Regions from separate parts of the Synechococcus sp. TAK9802 genome, predicted to be linked through region 2. Evidence: predicted binding sites of a transcription regulator. Region 2 holds the regulator's gene; each other region holds the start of a gene.
The links. Region 2 encodes NtcA, which controls nitrogen genes in cyanobacteria. Its sites were predicted from a motif close to GTANCNNNNGNTAC; they were not measured.

Region 1 (3,235 bases), 740 kb from region 2:
GGGGTATGCACGGCTGCGGACCACCCTGGGTGCTCCTGGGGTCACCGAGCGGGCGGCCAAGGCCATCTTTGATCAGGTGATCGGATGAAACGAACCCTGCTTCTGCTATTCACCTGCTTGATGCTGCTCAGCTGGCCCCAGCGCGCCATGGCTGAGCTGCAGACGGCGGTCTTTGCCGGTGGCTGTTTCTGGTGCATGGAGCACGACCTGGAACATCTGCCCGGGGTGCGTGATGCCGTGAGCGGCTACAGCGGCGGGCAGTTGGAGCGCCCCACCTACCGGCAGGTGAGCAGTGAGACGACAGGGCATCAGGAAGCGGTGCAGGTGCGCTTTGACTCGGATCAGATCAGCTACGCGGAGCTGCTGCGGAGCTACTGGCGCAATGTGGACCCCCTCGATGGCGGCGGCCAGTTCTGCGACCGCGGTGATTCCTACCGGCCGGTGATCTTCACGGCTGATGACGCCCAGGCGCAGGCGGCTGAGGCCAGTGCTGTGGCGGCGGCCCGTGAGCTCGGACAATCCCGGTCTGCCTTGAAGGTGGAGCTCCGGCAGGCGGCTCGCTTCTGGCCCGCCGAGGGATACCACCAGAACTACGCGGAGTACAACGCCGTCAAATACAACTTCTACCGGTTCAGCTGCGGTCGTGACCGCAGACTCGACAGCGTCTGGGGCGACAACGCTCGCTCCGGTAACGCCTGGGGGAAGTAGGGCTGCCGCAGCCTCATTCCTCGGTAGAGCGCCCCCGGATGCGAGCACGGTCGCTCAGCCAGATGATCACCCGCGTGATCGCCCAAGCGAGGGCGACGCCCAACAGGATCGAGAGCAGCGACTCCACAGCACAGCACTTGAGGACATCGGAAGTCGCCGGATGCTCCTCAAAATGCTGATCTGATCAAGGAATGCGTGGGGACTGGTGCGATCAGTCGCTTGCCTTGGCGTCCTTGTCCTTCTCTTTTGCTGGCTGTGTCGTGGCCTGAGGCTTGGATGCCGCCTTGCAGGCCAGGGAGGCTTCCAGGCGCTGCAGCTGCGCTTCGCGCAGGGCATCGGAAATGCTGAGAGTGCGGTCAGTCATCGATTGGCGTTCTCGACAGCGGCAGGCTCAGGGCCTTGTGCGATCGAAAGGGGGCCTACGGGTCTGAAGACTGTCGAAACCTAGACGCCCACGGGTCAACGTCCAGGGAGTAAAAGTGCTTACGTCAGTGTCTGGCAACACGTCTGCGCTTCAACGCCAGCGCGATTGAAGGCTTGCCAAACCCATATCGCCATGGCTATGAGTACAGGTGTACTGATTCCTGGGTTGCTCATGTCGGTTGATCACGGTGATCTCGCGGTGAAGGCGGAGGCTCCCTTTCTCCACGTCCGCCCAGGGCACTTTGTGGTCGTCGCTGGAGACCAGCTCGATCAAGGGGATTGGTGGATGGGGCAGGTGCTCTTCTGCGAGGGAAGTGCTCGCCACCCCAGGCTTCCGTCGCTGTTTCAGGTGGCTGACGTGGATACGGGCGTCATCAAATGGATCAACGCCGACGCGGTCTCGGATGTGATCTGGTCGATGGATGGATGGCCCGCCAGTGCGCCTGTCTCTTCGGGCTGTTGATCGAGCAGGGCCGTTGATCAAGAAGGGCTGTTGATCGAGTGGGGCCTTGATCAAGGGGCGGTGTGTATTCGCGCGAACGACGCGGGCTTGACGGCTGTCTCATAAGTGGTTTGTAGCGGTTGCTACAAAACGTTCACCCCCTCTTGAGGGGGCGCAGATGCTCCAAGCCATGGAACGGGGACTTGGATTTCTTCGAGGAACATCCAATGACTGCACTTCTCTATCGAGGCCACACCTACGCAGCAGCTCCAGCCACTCCCAAGGCCTGCGTTGAATTGACCTACCGCCGCGAGCACTACAACACCTGTCGCAAGGAACTGATTGGCGAAAGCCGCCACACCCTCACCTACCGGGGCGTCACCTACACCAAGTAGCCCGAAGCACCCGTTGGTTCCTGCCCCTGCCCCCTTTCAAGGGCAGGGGCTTTTTGTTGGGCAGTCGGATGGAGGCAAGCCACGGTCCAAGGGAGATCCCGACATCCTGTGGGCGAGCCAGTCAGCATTCGCCGATGGGATCGGATCTCACCGCCATCGTGATCTCCTCGGTGTTTCTTGGGGTGGGTTTTGTGATTGCCAAGTTCTTCCCCGAAGCCGCGTTGCTGGCGGCGGTGTTCCTGGTGGGGTTGGCGATTCTCAACGTCGCCCTTGTTCTTGTGGGCTGATGCCCAAAAAAAGAGGGGGTGTTCCCTAAGCACCCCCACTCGACGCATTGCCCCTTCACCGAAAGAAGCCCCCGCAGGATGGCCTGGGCTCCCGTGGCTGGTCGTCGCCATACGACAAAAAGGCCGGGCTCTGCGGGCGCCCTCGCTGCGTTGACAGGGGCCGCACTATGAAGATGTTCACTATGAACTTTTTTTCATGGCAAACGTTCGCGAGATGGTCAACACCCATCTGCCCGTCGCGCTCAAGCTGATCAACAGCGCCGCCCTGGTTGCGATCGCGCTTTCAACCCTCTGTGCTGCTGGCTCTTTGCGTGAGATGTCTGGCAGGTCTGCGGCTCCAGCGGCTGTCACTGAAGCCGACTGAGCCCGATGAAATGGAGCGATACCCCTTATCGCTCCAGGGGATTTCGCCGGCCGTTACTTGATCAAATCTGGTCGAATTCCTTAAGAAACCAACATCCAACCTGTTGAAAAGATTAAGCGCGGCAACTTGATTGATTCAGCAAGTTCTCAGTGAACAGACGGGTTTCCGGTCATCGACGATGCTTCAGCCCATGCTTACGATCAGGCGGTGAGAGGAGGGTTGTATGTATCTGCTGACCATTAAGGATGGTCTTGGCACCCGTCATATCGGTCCATACGCGTCGCCGAAGCACGCATCGGATGATCTTGATCGGGTGTTGGAAACCTGCTCCGAGCGAGCACGGTGGCAGATTCATGCATTGGAAACCCCAGACCGCTCCCTCGAATTGCAGGCTGTTGCTTCCTGAGGATTTTTCGTCCTGAACCTGGGCGCCCTGATCAGTTCTGACGTCGTCCTGGAAAGCCTCGGGTCAGTCCGCTGTCGATCATCAGGCCGATGCCAGCGTTGATGCAGATCAGGCTGAGGGTTCCGTACCAGAACCAGGGGCCTGCGTCCTTGCCCAGCATCTGAACCACCTTGCGGCTCACCGCCTCGCCGAACAGGCAGAGGCCCACCG
Region 2 (3,235 bases):
GCCTGCGAGGCTTGACGAACTGCACACCACCGATGAGCCAATCCCCTGAACAACGCACTGATGGCCGTCGCCCGCAGCAGTTGCGACCGTTCTCGGTGACCTGGAATCCCATGGGGTTTGCCTTGAGCTCCCTTGTGGTTCACACCGGCCGAACCGCTGTTCTCTGCAGCGTTTGCTTGGAGGACAAGGTTCCCCGCTGGCGCGAGGGAGAAGGATTGGGATGGCTCAGCGCCGAATACCGGTTGCTGCCCGGATCCACCCCACAGCGGCAATCACGGGAGCTGATGAAACTCTCGGGTCGCACCCAGGAAATTCAGCGGCTGATCGGCCGAAGCCTGCGCGCCGTGATCGACATGGAGCGCCTAGGGGAGCGCACCTTGCTGATCGACTGCGACGTGATCCAAGCGGACGCCGGCACCCGGACGGCCTCGATCACCGGGGCTTGGCTCGCCCTGGACCAAGCCTGCCGATCCCTGGTGGACCAGGGAGTGCTGGAGCAATCACCCCTGATCGATCAGGTGGCGGCTGTATCCGTTGGCTTGGTTGATGGCCAGGCCTTGCTGGATCTGGACTACAGCGAAGACAGCCGAGCCGAGGTGGACCTGAACGTTGTGCAGTCCGGCGATGGCCGTCTGCTGGAAATCCAGGGGACTGCGGAGGGTGCGCCCTTCAGTCGCAGCCAACTCAATGAGCTGCTGGATTTAGCAGAGCCGGGATTGACATCCCTGATGCAGGCGCAACGCCAGGCCTTCAACGAGCACAGCAGCGTTACGTAATAACCGCTACATGGCGGCCACCGCCGGCTCCGTAACTTCGCCACACCAGGGGGTTGTCATGACCAGTAGCCGAGGTTTCAGCCGATACGCCCCGCAGATGGTGGCTCCAGCTCCCAGCGCAGAGCCCGCCAACCGCTCCCTGCTGGAGATCATCAGAGATCTCGATGGCGCCAGCAGTGAACTGGTGGATCGCAACAAGACCATCTTTTTCCCCGGAGATCCCGCAGAACGGGTGTATCTGATCCGCCGGGGAGCCGTTCGTCTGTCCCGCGTCTACGAATCGGGAGAAGAGATCACCGTGGCCCTGCTCCGCGAGAACAGCCTCTTCGGGGTGCTGTCACTGCTGACAGGTCAACGGTCCGACCGCTTCTATCACGCTGTGGCCTTCACTCGGGTCGAAATGGTGACGGCACCAGCGACCTCCGTGAAGGCCGCCATCGAAGCAGACACCAGCGTTGGCCTGCGCTTGCTTCAGGGTCTCTCCAGCCGGATTCTGCAGACCGAGACGATGATTGAAACCCTCACCCATCGGGACATGTCATCCCGGCTGGTGAGCTTCCTGCTGGTGCTTTGCAGGGACTTCGGCGTGGCAGATGAGCTGGGCATCACCATCGACCTGCGCCTGTCCCATCAGGCCATCGCTGAAGCAATTGGCTCAACACGCGTCACAATCACGCGTCTGCTGGGAGACTTGCGTCAATCCGGTCTGGTTCAGATTGACCGCAAGAAAATCACGGTTCTGGATCCGATCGCGCTGGCCAAACGCTTCAGCTAGGCCTGCCATCGCCCGACTTGTGCAGCCATGAGCGGCTGGACACTGATCCTGGTTCTGTTGCTGCTCGGGGGCGTGCTGTCGACCCTGGGCGACCGCTTGGGCAGCCGCGTCGGCAAAGCGCGACTGAGTTTGTTCAGCATGCGCCCACGGCGCACCGCCGTTTTGATCACGGTGTTGACCGGCAGCCTGATCAGCGCACTCTCACTTGGCCTGATGCTTCTGGTGAGCCGGCAGTTGCGGGTGGGCCTGTTTGAACTGGATGCCCTGCAGGAGAAACTCCAGGACAGCCGTCAGCAGCTGGAGGCAGCCGAGCGGGAACGGGACAAGACCCAAACAGAAACCAAACGGATCGCCATTGAGCTCGAGCAATCGCAGCAACGGGCCAACACCCTGCGCCTCGAACTGGCTCCTCTTCAGAAGGAGCTGGCCCAACTCGAAGCCGAACGTGAACGCCTCAGCCAGGACATCACCTCCCGCGATGCGGACATCCAGCGCACGGAAGCCGAACTCAACAGCGTTCGCAGCCACATCCGAGCCGGTGAGCAGGAACTCAAAGAACTGGAACGCAATCTGGTCGCCTTGCGGCGTGGATCTGTGGTGATCAGCAGCGGACAGACCTTGGCAAGAGCAACGGTTCGACTGGATGCTCCGGACCAGGCCAAACAGGCTGTCGACAGGCTGTTGCAGGAGGCCAATCTCAACGCCTACGGGAAAGTGCGGCCTGGCGAAGCACCCGAACGCCAGTTGATCCGCGTTCCGCGCAGCGATGTGGAACGCCTGCAAAGCATCATCCGCAAACCGGAGACCTGGGTGATCTCGCTGCGCTCAGCCACCAATGTGCTGCGAGGTGAAACAGCGGTGTACGCCTTTCCCGAGGTGCGTCCGAACCGGCCGGTGACCCAACGCGGAGACTTGCTGGCCACCACCACACTGCAACCGGATGAACGCACTCCAGAGGGCATTCGCACACGATTGAACCTGCTCCTGGCCTCGGCCTATGCCGAAGTGCAGCGGCGGGGATCCCTGAGCGAAGGCCTTCAGTTCGATGGATCAGCCCTCTCCCAACTGGCCCAGACCCTGATGAAAGGACCCAGCCAAAGCGTGGTCTTGGAGGTGATTTCCGCAGGGGTCAGCGACAGTGCCGATCCTGTCGTCGTCACCATTCAGGCCTCCCCATGAAACGGGTGGCCGTCCTCGATCCAGGCCGCTGCAAATGTGGTCTTGTGCTGGCCGATCTTCAGCTCGGCCTCGTGCGCGAAGGGCATGTGCTGGCCCCGGAGGCCGTCGAACCCTGGCTGGAGCACTGGAATCAAGACCAAGCTCTCGACCGCATCCTGATCGGCGATGGCACGGGAAGCCGAGCATGGATCCAGCGACTGGAACGGCTGGGCCATCTCACTGTGGTTCCAGAGCAGGGAACAACCCTGAGGGCGAGACAGCGTTACTGGGCGCTGTGGCCAGCTCGAGGTTGGCGACGGATGCTGCCGGCAGGACTGCGCATTCCACCGGTGGATCTGGATGCTGTTGCAGCTTTGGTGATGCTTGAGGAGCACCTGCAATGCCGCCTGAAATGGCCTGAGCCTGATCCCACGTTCTCGCTCAGAACCTGGCCCGGACCATGAAGGTGTAATCACCCCCCGGTTCCAGCCTGTAATCAGAACGCACCAGAAACCGCCGCAGGGCA
Region 3 (3,235 bases), 320 kb from region 2:
TGCCTGTCTGTGGCCGATCGGATGGATGTGCAGGTGTGCATCCACACCGACACCTTGAACGAAGCCGGCTTCGTGGAAGACACGATCGCCGCCATCAAGGGACGCACCATCCACACCTTCCACACCGAAGGCGCCGGCGGTGGACACGCGCCGGACATCATCAAGATCTGCGGCGAGGCCAACGTGCTGCCCAGCAGCACCAACCCCACCCGGCCCTACACCCGCAACACGCTCGAGGAGCACCTCGACATGCTGATGGTGTGCCACCACCTCGATCCGAAGATCCCCGAGGACGTGGCCTTTGCCGAATCACGGATCCGGCGCGAAACGATCGCCGCCGAAGACATCCTTCACGACCTGGGCGCCTTCTCGATCATCGCCAGCGACTCCCAGGCCATGGGCCGAGTGGGCGAGGTGATCACCCGCACCTTCCAGACCGCCCACAAGATGAAGGTGCAGCGCGGTGCGCTGCCGGAAGACTCCGCTCGCAACGACAACCACCGGCTCAAGCGCTACATCGCCAAGGTGACGATCAACCCGGCGTTGGCCCACGGCATCAGCAGCGAAGTGGGGTCGATCGAAACCGGCAAACTCGCCGATTTGGTGCTGTGGAAGCCAGGCTTCTTCGGCATTCGCCCGGAACTGGTGGTAAAGGGCGGTTCGATCGTCTGGGCCCAGATGGGCGATGCCAACGCCTCGATTCCCACCCCAGGCCCGGTGCACGGCCGGCCGATGTTCGGCGCCTTCGGCAAAGCCCTCGCCCCCAGTTGTCTCACCTTCGTGAGCGAAGCGGCGATGGATGCCGACATCCAACGCCAGCTGGGGCTCGAGCGCACCTGCATGGCGGTGAAGGACACCCGGAGCGTGGGCAAGAGCGCCCTCAAGCTGAATTCAGCGCTGCCCAAGGTGAGCGTGGACCCACAGACCTATGAGGTGTTCGCCGATGGTGAACTGCTCACCTGTGAGCCCGCCGAGGTGCTGCCCCTGGCCCAGCGCTACCTGCTGCTTTGAGCCCCACGCTGCTGGTGGTCCAACACGTGGACCACGAAGACGCCGCACTGGTGGGAGAGCTGGCGCGGCAGCGGGGCCTGACACTCGAAATCCTGAGGCCCGACCGGGGCGACCCACTGCCGGACCCCAGGGCGTGTGCCAACAGCATCGCCCTTGTGCTCGGTGGCCCGATGAGCGTGAACGATCGCGACCAACCGGGCATGGACTGGTTGCTGCAGGAACTGGACTGGTTAAGGGCCTGGCACCAGCAACGCCGACCGGTGCTGGGCATCTGCCTCGGGGCGCAGCTCTTGGCTGTGGCTGCAGGGGGCAGCATTCAACCGCTGCAGGTGGGAGCACCACCGCAGCAACTGAAGGAACTGGGGCTCGGCGCGATCCACTGGGTCGTGAATCCCAGTGATGAGGCCCTGCTCAAGGGGCAACCAAGCAGCAGCCTGGTGCTGCATTGGCATGGTGATCGCATCCACCTCCCGGCTGATGCAACCCTGCTGGGTTCTTCACTGCACTGCGCCGAACAGGTGTTTCGAATCGGGGCCCACGCCATTGGCCTGCAATGCCACCTCGAGATCGACGGCGACGCGCTGGAACGCTGGATCGCCAACGACCACGACTACGTGGTGAACGCCCTTGGAGCTGAAGGGCCCGATCGCCTGACCCAGGACTGGCGCAGGCTGGGCACCACGCTCCAGGAACAAGGCCGAAACTTCTTCGATGCTGTGCTCAATCAACTGATTGAGATCAGCCAGACCCACTAATTCCTACGCACAAAAATAAACAAAACCAAAAACTTTTCTGAAGAGGTATCAACCTGAACACCACTTCGGCATTTGCAAGAGCTTCAATATTTCTGTAGCAACAGCTACCGATCGTTCACTTCGCATCGCGCGAAGCGCAGTTCGCCTCAGGCCATGGAACGGGGACCTGAGCTTGCTTCGAGGACCATCCAATGACCACCCTTCTCTATCGCGGGCATCAGTACCAGCAAAACAACGCCACTCAGGGCAAGCCCGGGGTGCAGCTGGTTTACCGCCGCAACGTGTACCAAGCCCGCCAGATCAACAACCACCGCACTCCGGTGCAGCTCGTGTACCGCGGCGTGGGCTACACGCGCTAGGCCAACTTCTTAATCCGTAGCAACTCGAACATTCCAGTTCCGAGGATTGAGGCGTAATAGATCCAGCTTCAGCAAAGACGTTGGATCTCATCACCTCTCGCCTCGACCAAGGCCTCGTGCAAGTGAGTCCCTCCAGCGTGCATGGCGTGTTCTGGCTGCAGACCCACTTTCCGTCTCAGGAATGGGATGCCCTGCTGTCTGGACAAGCCGCCTTTGGCATGGATTGCATCGATGACCTGATCACCGACGCACGTCAGGCCGGCCTGAACGTGGAGTGGGAAGCATCCGTCCCTAGCTGAACAAGCCTGAGTTGAATTCCTGAAAAGGCCCTGCACACGACTGTGTTGCAGGGCTTTTTTAATGGCGTCAACGACGCAGCAGGTTCAAGCCACCAAGCGGTTGAGCATCGGCAATTCCGACAGTTCATCCCGCCACTCCTGGGCCCAGAGAGCCTGACTGCGCTCATACACCTCCATCAATTGCTCCACGGAGCGCTCGTGGAAATCAACGCGCAGATCCAACAGCGGAAAAGCCGCTTCACCGCTCACCTGCACCGCCGCTGACGTGCAGAAGGGAGAACGATGGTCACCACCAGCCGCTTCCCCGGCCTGGAGAGCCATCATCAAGCGGCGGCCCAGTTTCAAGCTGGGGTCGCTGGTGAGAAAGGCCTGCTCCATGGCTACCAACACGCCCTCATCCACCAAGCAATTGCCGGCAACAGACAGATCACGCTGATGGCGATGCCCTGCCCAAGGGCCGCAATCCTGCCCCGTCCAACAAGCCGTACGACCGTCCAGATCGATCAGGTGAAACTGACGCCGTTCACGGTCTTGATCATCCGCAAGAAGGCTGGCCAGAACGCTCTCGGCATCCGAACTCTGCTCCAGGCGCTCAAGACCACAAATCCCCAGATACGGATTTGTGTGGGCCTGGGTGGCGACAGCACCAACCCCGGAGCGGATGTGAGGCACGGTGGATCCAACGGCCAGATGACAGGTGGCCACAGCCACACCAAAGCGACCGTTGCTGGGATCACGGGCCAGGATCGAAAAAGTCACAGCAGCTGACGGTCGAGCCGCAGCAACGTTTCCAGCAGCACAGCGGTGCCCG

Region 1: SynTAK9802_RS09810 (DUF4278 domain-containing protein) is a predicted target of NtcA. The motif match lies at 1,707-1,720, and genes of this name have one in related genera.
Region 3: SynTAK9802_RS12105 (DUF4278 domain-containing protein) is a predicted target of NtcA. The motif match lies at 1,861-1,874, and genes of this name have one in related genera.

The regions. Positions count from the first base shown of each region.
Region 1 is NZ_CP047937.1:1,696,332-1,699,566, reverse strand. It holds gene lpxB (lipid-A-disaccharide synthase) at 1-88, shown strand, start outside; gene msrA (peptide-methionine (S)-S-oxide reductase MsrA) at 85-708, shown strand; gene SynTAK9802_RS09820 (hypothetical protein) at 920-1,072, opposite strand; gene SynTAK9802_RS09815 (DUF3104 domain-containing protein) at 1,304-1,594, shown strand; gene SynTAK9802_RS09810 (DUF4278 domain-containing protein) at 1,801-1,968, shown strand; gene SynTAK9802_RS09805 (hypothetical protein) at 2,103-2,255, shown strand; gene SynTAK9802_RS09800 (hypothetical protein) at 2,452-2,619, shown strand; gene SynTAK9802_RS12670 (hypothetical protein) at 2,843-3,025, shown strand; gene SynTAK9802_RS09795 (hypothetical protein) at 3,057-3,235, opposite strand, start outside.
Region 2 is NZ_CP047937.1:243,103-246,337, reverse strand. It holds gene rph (ribonuclease PH) at 33-776, shown strand; gene ntcA (global nitrogen regulator NtcA) at 835-1,551, shown strand; gene SynTAK9802_RS01265 (DUF3084 domain-containing protein) at 1,579-2,730, shown strand; gene SynTAK9802_RS01260 (resolvase) at 2,727-3,173, shown strand; gene SynTAK9802_RS01255 (DUF3146 family protein) at 3,151-3,235, opposite strand, start outside.
Region 3 is NZ_CP047937.1:2,115,808-2,119,042, forward strand. It holds gene ureC (urease subunit alpha) at 1-1,011, shown strand, start outside; gene SynTAK9802_RS12100 (type 1 glutamine amidotransferase) at 1,008-1,766, shown strand; gene SynTAK9802_RS12105 (DUF4278 domain-containing protein) at 1,958-2,125, shown strand; gene SynTAK9802_RS12110 (hypothetical protein) at 2,206-2,424, shown strand; gene SynTAK9802_RS12115 (DUF1028 domain-containing protein) at 2,509-3,183, opposite strand; gene SynTAK9802_RS12120 (Zn-dependent hydrolase) at 3,180-3,235, opposite strand, start outside.